3 regions of the Streptomyces sp. HUAS MS02 genome follow, and region 3 is predicted to be linked to each of the others. Evidence: predicted binding sites of a transcription regulator. Region 3 holds the regulator's gene; each other region holds the start of a gene.
What was found. The regulator HrcA, encoded in region 3, represses chaperone genes, less so after heat shock. The targets are predictions, from matches to a motif close to TTNGCACTCNGNNNNNCNGAGTGCNAA.
Positions count from the first base shown of each region.

Region 1: the regulator HrcA is predicted to act here: its motif matches at 1,386-1,412, upstream of groES (co-chaperone GroES).
Region 2: the regulator HrcA is predicted to act here: its motif matches at 849-875, upstream of groL (chaperonin GroEL).

Region 1 is NZ_CM146747.1:3,674,655-3,676,922, forward strand. It holds gene groL (chaperonin GroEL) at 1-801, opposite strand, end outside; gene groES (co-chaperone GroES) at 931-1,239, opposite strand; gene ACZ9QC_RS15545 (polysaccharide deacetylase family protein) at 1,446-2,268, opposite strand, start outside.
Region 2 is NZ_CM146747.1:5,368,212-5,370,479, forward strand. It holds gene ACZ9QC_RS23170 (MoaD/ThiS family protein) at 1-24, shown strand, start outside; gene ACZ9QC_RS23175 (cold-shock protein) at 485-691, shown strand; gene groL (chaperonin GroEL) at 1,037-2,268, shown strand, end outside.
Region 3 is NZ_CM146747.1:6,607,019-6,609,286, reverse strand. It holds gene dnaJ (molecular chaperone DnaJ) at 1-558, opposite strand, end outside; gene hrcA (heat-inducible transcriptional repressor HrcA) at 559-1,575, opposite strand; gene ACZ9QC_RS28440 (MBL fold metallo-hydrolase) at 1,961-2,268, shown strand, end outside.

The DNA of each region.
Region 1 (2,268 bases), 2.9 Mb from region 3:
GATCTTGTTGACGACCAGGGTCGACAGGGCCTCGCCCTCGACGTCCTCGGCGATGATCAGCAGCGGCTTGGAGGCGTTGGCCTGGATGACCTTCTCCAGCAGCGGCAGCAGGTCGGCGATGGCGCCGATCTTGCCCTGGTGGATGAGGATGTACGGGTCGTCGAGGACGGCCTCCATACGCTCCTGGTCGGTGACGAAGTACGGCGAGAGGTAGCCCTTGTCGAAGGCCATGCCCTCGGTGAAGTCCAGCTCCAGACCGAAGGTGTTGGACTCCTCGACGGTGATGACACCGTCCTTGCCGACCTTGTCCATCGCCTCGGCGATGAGCTCGCCGACCTGCTGGTCCTGGGCGGACAGACCGGCGACGGCGGCGATGTCGGACTTCTCGTCGATCGGACGGGCGGTCGCGAGGAGCTCCTCGGACACGGCCTTGACCGCGGCGTCGATGCCCTTCTTCAGGGCGGCCGGGGAGGCACCGGCGGCGACGTTGCGCAGGCCCTCGCGGACGAGCGCCTGGGCCAGCACGGTGGCGGTGGTCGTACCGTCACCCGCCACGTCGTTGGTCTTGGTCGCCACCTCCTTCACCAGCTGGACGCCGAGGTTCTCGTACGGGTCCTCGACCTCGACCTCGCGGGCGATGGTCACACCGTCGTTGGTGATGGTGGGGGCGCCGAACTTCTTGTCGATGACGACGTTGCGGCCCTTGGGGCCGATCGTCACCTTGACCGTGTCGGCAAGCTTGTTGACGCCGCGCTCGAGGGCGCGACGGGCGTCCTCGTCGAACTTCAGGATCTTCGCCATGGGAGCGGTTCAGCCCTCTCGGAAAACGTGGGTGAAACGAACTGCGCCCCCGACGCCCGGCTTGTTAGTGGTCGCGGGGGCCAAGGGCGCAGCTCAAAAGCAAGGTGCTTCGGTGAGGAAGCGGGTGAATTACTTCTCGACGATCGCGAGCACGTCGCGAGCCGAGAGGACGAGGTACTCCTCGCCGTTGTACTTCACCTCGGTGCCGCCGTACTTGCTGTACAGCACGATGTCGCCGACGGAGACGTCGAGCGGCAGCCGCTGGCCGTCCTCGAAGCGGCCCGGACCGACGGCGAGGACGACGCCCTCCTGGGGCTTCTCCTTCGCGGTGTCCGGGATGACCAGGCCAGAGGCGGTGGTCTGCTCGGCGTCGAGCGGCTGGACCACAATGCGGTCCTCGAGCGGCTTGATGGCAACCTTGGAGCTGGTGGTCGTCACGATCCGACCTCCCCCTTCGGAGATCTCACGGGGTTAACTGTCTGAGGTGGCGACCAGGTGGATCCGTCGTCGCGGGTGCCGGACCTGCCCGTCGCGTTGTTGGCACTCTCCAGGGGGGAGTGCCAGACCTGAGACTATGACCGCGATTAGCACTCGGTCAAGCGGACTGCTAATCGAGCGGGTTGCGGCGGTCGGTCGTCGCGGTGTCAGAGGTAGTCCTCCAGGCGGCCGACCGTCAGTCCCTGCTCCTGGATGCGGCGCAGCAGCCGGGTCGTCATCTCCGTGAGGGTGGTGCCTTTGAGCTGGTCAGGGCCCCGGAAGCCGGCGAGGACGATGTCGCCCGGGCGGAGGCGGTCGCCGACGGCGTAGCGGAGGTCGTGGATCTGCATGGACGCGCGCCACAGGACCACCGCGGAGAGGCCGCAGTCGGCGGCGGCGCGGAGCGTGGTGGTGTCGTAGACGCCGTAGGGCGGGCGGAAGAGGGTCGGCCGGACGCCGAAGCGTTGTTTGAGCTTGTTCTGCTGGCCGCAGATCTCGGCGCGCTGCCCGGCGTACGGCAGGCCGCGCAGGGCGGTGTGGTCGAGCGTGTGGTTCTGCACGGTGGCGCCGACGGCCCGCAGCCGTGCGAAGTGGCCGTATCCCGGCCCCACGACGCTGTCCGTCAGGAACATGCTCACCGGCAGCCGCAGCTCGCGCACCATCTCCACGAACCGGGGGTCCTTCTCGGCCCCGTCGTCGTACGTCAGGAAGACGACCTTGTCCCGGGTCGGCACCCGGTCGACGACCGGCGGCAGCCCCGGCCCCGCCGCGCGGGGGACCGGGGACCGGTGGGGTTTCTCGGGCGCGGGGGCGAGGGGGGCGGGGAGGCCCCAGCGGCGGTAGGGGGGTGCCGACGGGTGGGGGTGGGGGTGGGGGCGTGCGGGGGTGTGCGCGCCGGAGTGAGGAGGTGCGGGGCGGGGCTGCATCGGCCCGCCCGCACCCGGGCGCGGGGAGGTGGGTCCGGAGTGCGCCGGGTCGGCAGCGCATCCG
Region 2 (2,268 bases), 1.2 Mb from region 3:
ATTCCCGCGGTCGCCGGTGGCTGACCGCCGTCGTACCGGCCGGTAGTAACCGTCGGTAACTTTGATTACCGAGAGTTCATCGAATTGCCCCCTCCGTGAGAGAAGCGGAGGGGGCAATTCTCTATGGTTGAGCACTGTAGAGTTGGGGAACCCGGTCCGATCGCCGTAGTGATTCCTTGCCGGGCGCATATCTCAACGCGCCGCACGCCCTATATGAAGTAGCCAAAGTGTGCAGGCCTTTTGCGTATTTCGTTCCTTTTGTGGGGCCCGACTTGCCCTGAATTCGGACGAATTGTTCGTACATTCCCGACCGGTCGTGTCCAGAATTCTCGTCCGATTGACCTGTTGCAGAGGGCAGTTGGGCAGATACATTCGGCCGCGGTCGACGCGTTCCGGCGCACACCCCCAACCGTTGGGGGGTGAGGTCTGACCCGGATCCGCGAAGTGTGGATCTGTGCAAGGGCCAGTAATAGGGGAGTTAGGCATGGCTCAGGGCACCGTCAAGTGGTTCAACGCGGAGAAGGGGTACGGCTTCATCGCGGTCGACGGTGGTGCGGATGTATTCGTCCACTACAGCGCGATCCAGATGGACGGTTACCGCACCCTGGAAGAGGGCCAGCGGGTCGAGTTCGAGATCTCGCAGGGTCAGAAGGGACCGCAGGCGGACATGGTCCGGCTCGCGGTCGGCTGAAGTAACGCGCCGGGTTTCACGCAGCGACGTTCTTCGTTCTTTTCGGGAGGGCTCGCACCCCGTCAGGGGTGCGGGCCCTCCTGCGTGCGAGGGGTATGCGCGGGGCGCCGAGGCGGCGCGTGCGCGGGCGCGTTCACCTGCGGATCATCGAGAGCCGCTTGCACTCGGCATGGTCGAGTGCTAATCATTGGCGTTAGCACTCTGAAGGTGAGAGTGACAACGAGGACCGGGTCGGTGAGGCCCGCAGGCCGGGTGGGGCAAGGAACCACGAGGCAGGCAGGCCGTCCGTCGCGGGCGCCAGCGCGGTCCGGAGCAATCCACCCCAGTCCGGGAGGACCACTTCACATGGCCAAGATCATCGCGTTCGACGAGGAGGCGCGGCGCGGCCTCGAGCGCGGCATGAACCAGCTCGCGGACGCCGTCAAGGTGACGCTCGGCCCCAAGGGCCGGAACGTCGTCCTCGAGAAGAAGTGGGGCGCCCCCACGATCACCAACGATGGTGTTTCCATCGCCAAGGAGATCGAGCTCGAGGACCCGTACGAGAAGATCGGCGCCGAGCTGGTCAAGGAAGTCGCCAAGAAGACGGACGACGTCGCCGGTGACGGTACGACCACCGCGACCGTTCTCGCCCAGGCGCTCGTACGCGAGGGCCTGCGCAACGTAGCCGCCGGCGCCAACCCGATGGCCCTCAAGCGCGGCATCGAGAAGGCCGTCGAGGCCGTCTCCGGTGCGCTGCTCGACCAGGCCAAGGAGGTCGAGACCAAGGAGCAGATCGCCTCCACGGCCTCCATCTCCGCCGCCGACACCCAGATCGGCGAGCTGATCGCCGAGGCCATGGACAAGGTCGGCAAGGAAGGCGTCATCACCGTCGAGGAGTCGCAGACCTTCGGTCTGGAGCTTGAGCTCACCGAGGGCATGCGCTTCGACAAGGGCTACATCTCGGCGTACTTCGCGACCGACATGGAGCGCATGGAGGCGGTCCTGGAGGACCCCTACATCCTCATCGCCAACTCCAAGGTCACCAACGTCAAGGACCTGCTCCCGCTCCTGGAGAAGGTCATGCAGTCGGGCAAGCCGCTGCTGATCATCGCCGAGGACGTCGAGGGCGAGGCCCTGTCGACCCTGGTCGTCAACAAGATCCGTGGCACCTTCAAGTCCGTCGCCGTCAAGGCCCCGGGCTTCGGTGACCGCCGCAAGGCGATGCTGAACGACATCGCCATCCTCACCGGCGGCGAGGTGATCTCCGAGGAGGTCGGCCTCAAGCTGGAGAACACCACGATCGACCTCCTGGGCCGTGCCCGCAAGGTCGTCATCACCAAGGACGAGACCACCATCGTCGACGGGGCCGGCTCCTCGGAGCAGGTCCAGGGCCGGGTCAACCAGATCCGCGCCGAGATCGAGAACAGCGACTCGGACTACGACCGCGAGAAGCTCCAGGAGCGCCTGGCGAAGCTCGCGGGCGGCGTGGCCGTCATCAAGGCCGGTGCCGCGACCGAGGTGGAGCTCAAGGAGCGCAAGCACCGCATCGAGGACGCCGTTCGCAACGCGAAGGCGGCCGTCGAGGAGGGCATCGTCGC
Region 3 (2,268 bases):
GCAGGGCCGGGAGGTCATGACCTGGCCGAGGAAGGACCGCGTGACCTGCGAGACCTCACCACGACCACGGCACATGTCACAGGTCTGGGCGGTGGTGCCGGGAGCGGCGCCCTCGCCACTGCACGTCGTACAGACGACGGCCGTGTCGACCTGGATGTCCTTCGTCGTGCCGAAGGCCGCCTCGTCGAGGTCGACCTCCAGCCGGATCATCGCGTCCTGGCCCCGGCGCGTACGCGACCGAGGGCCGCGCTGGGACGCCGTGCCGAAGAACGCGTCCATGATGTCCGAGAAGTTGCCGAAGCCACCGGCGCCGAAGCCGCCCGCGCCTCCGCCGCCCGCCTGGGACAGCGGGTCGCCGCCGAGGTCGTAGACCTGCTTCTTCTGCGGGTCCGACAACACCTCGTAGGCGGCGTTGATCTCCTTGAACCGCTCCTGGGTCTTCGGATCGGGATTGACGTCCGGGTGCAGCTCGCGAGCGAGCCTCCGGAACGCCTTCTTGATCTCGTCCTGGGACGCGTCGCGGCGCACGCCGAGCACGGCGTAGTAGTCCGTGGCCACTTAAGACTCCGCCAGGATCTGTCCGACGTACCGTGCCACCGCTCGTACCGCTCCCATCGTTCCCGGATAGTCCATGCGCGTAGGTCCGACCACGCCCAGCTTCGCTACTGCCTCGCCGCCCGAACCGTAGCCGACGGAGACGACGGACGTGGAGTTGAGTCCCTCATACGCGTTCTCATGACCGATGCGTACGGTCATGCCCGAATCCCCGGCCTCGCCAAGCAACTTGAGGAGGACGACCTGCTCCTCCAAGGCTTCCAGAACGGGCCGGATGGTGAGGGGGAAGTCATGTCCGAAGCGGGTGAGATTGGCGGTTCCGCCGATCATCAGCCGCTCCTCGCTCTCCTCCACGAGTGCTTCGAGGAGGGTGGAGAGCACCGTCGCCACCGTCCCCCGGTCCTCGACGTCGAACGCCTCCGGCAGGTCCTCGACCAGCTTCGGCACATCGGTGAACCGGCGGCCCGCGACCTTGCTGTTCAGCCGGGCGCGAAGATCCGCGAGTGACGTTTCTCCGAACGGCGCCGGGCAGTCCACCAGCCGCTGTTCCACCCGTCCGGTGTCCGTGATCAGCACGAGCATCAGCCGGGCGGGGGCCAGCGACAGCAGTTCCACGTGCCGCACCGTCGACCGGGTCAGCGAGGGGTACTGCACGACGGCGACCTGCCGCGTGAGCTGCGCCAGCAGCCGCACGGTCCGTGCCACCACGTCGTCGAGGTCGACCGCGCCGTCCAGGAAGTTCTGGATGGCGCGCCGTTCGGGCGGGGTCATCGGCTTGACGCCGGCCAGCTTGTCGACGAAGAGCCGGTACCCCTTGTCGGTGGGGATGCGGCCCGCGCTGGTGTGGGGCTGGGCGATGAAGCCCTCGTCCTCCAGCGCCGCCATGTCGTTGCGGACGGTCGCCGGGGAGACCCCCAGGTTGTGCCGCTCCGTGAGCGCCTTGGAACCGACCGGCTCCTCGGTGCCCACGTAGTCCTGGACGATGGCGCGCAGCACCTGGAGCCTGCGTTCACTCAGCATCGCGCACACCTCCAGATCGCTCTTCCGTGACTCCCCCTTGGCACTCACCCCGGGCGAGTGCCAATACTCCCCGCCCAGTGTACGGCGGTGGGGTACGCCCCCGGCAAGGCCGGTCCAGCCAGGTCATGCCGACGTGTACCGACCTGTCCGGCGATGTCGGACCCCGGCCCGACCACCACCGGGGCACGTGTCGCGCACTTCCTACCGACGGGTACGCCCACCCGTGACCACCTCCGAACCGCCCACGGCGATCACCTCCGTGGCCCTCACCACAGCCCGCCCACCGCCTGCTCGGCGGCTCCCGACCGCCGTTCGGCGACCTCCCCGGCACCTCCCCGGCACCCTCCTTCACCGGCCCGTGCGGTGCTACGGCTAGCGTCGGCGCATGACGGTGACTTGGGAAGAGTGCGGGTGGCAGGGATTGACGCCCCGGGTCGGACGGTGCCGCCTTCCCGGCTGGGACTGCACCGTGGGACTGGTGGCCGGGGACGGTGCGGCCCTCATGATCGACGCGGGTTCCAGCGTGCGGGAGGGCGCGCGGTTGCGTACCGAGGCGTGCCGACTGCTCGGTGGCGCCCGTGTGACACATCTCGCGCTCACCCACCCCCACTTCGACCATGTCTTCGGGGCGGCCGCGTTCGCCGGGGTGGAGGTCTTCGGCGCGGTGGGCGTCGACGGTGTCCTGACCCGTGA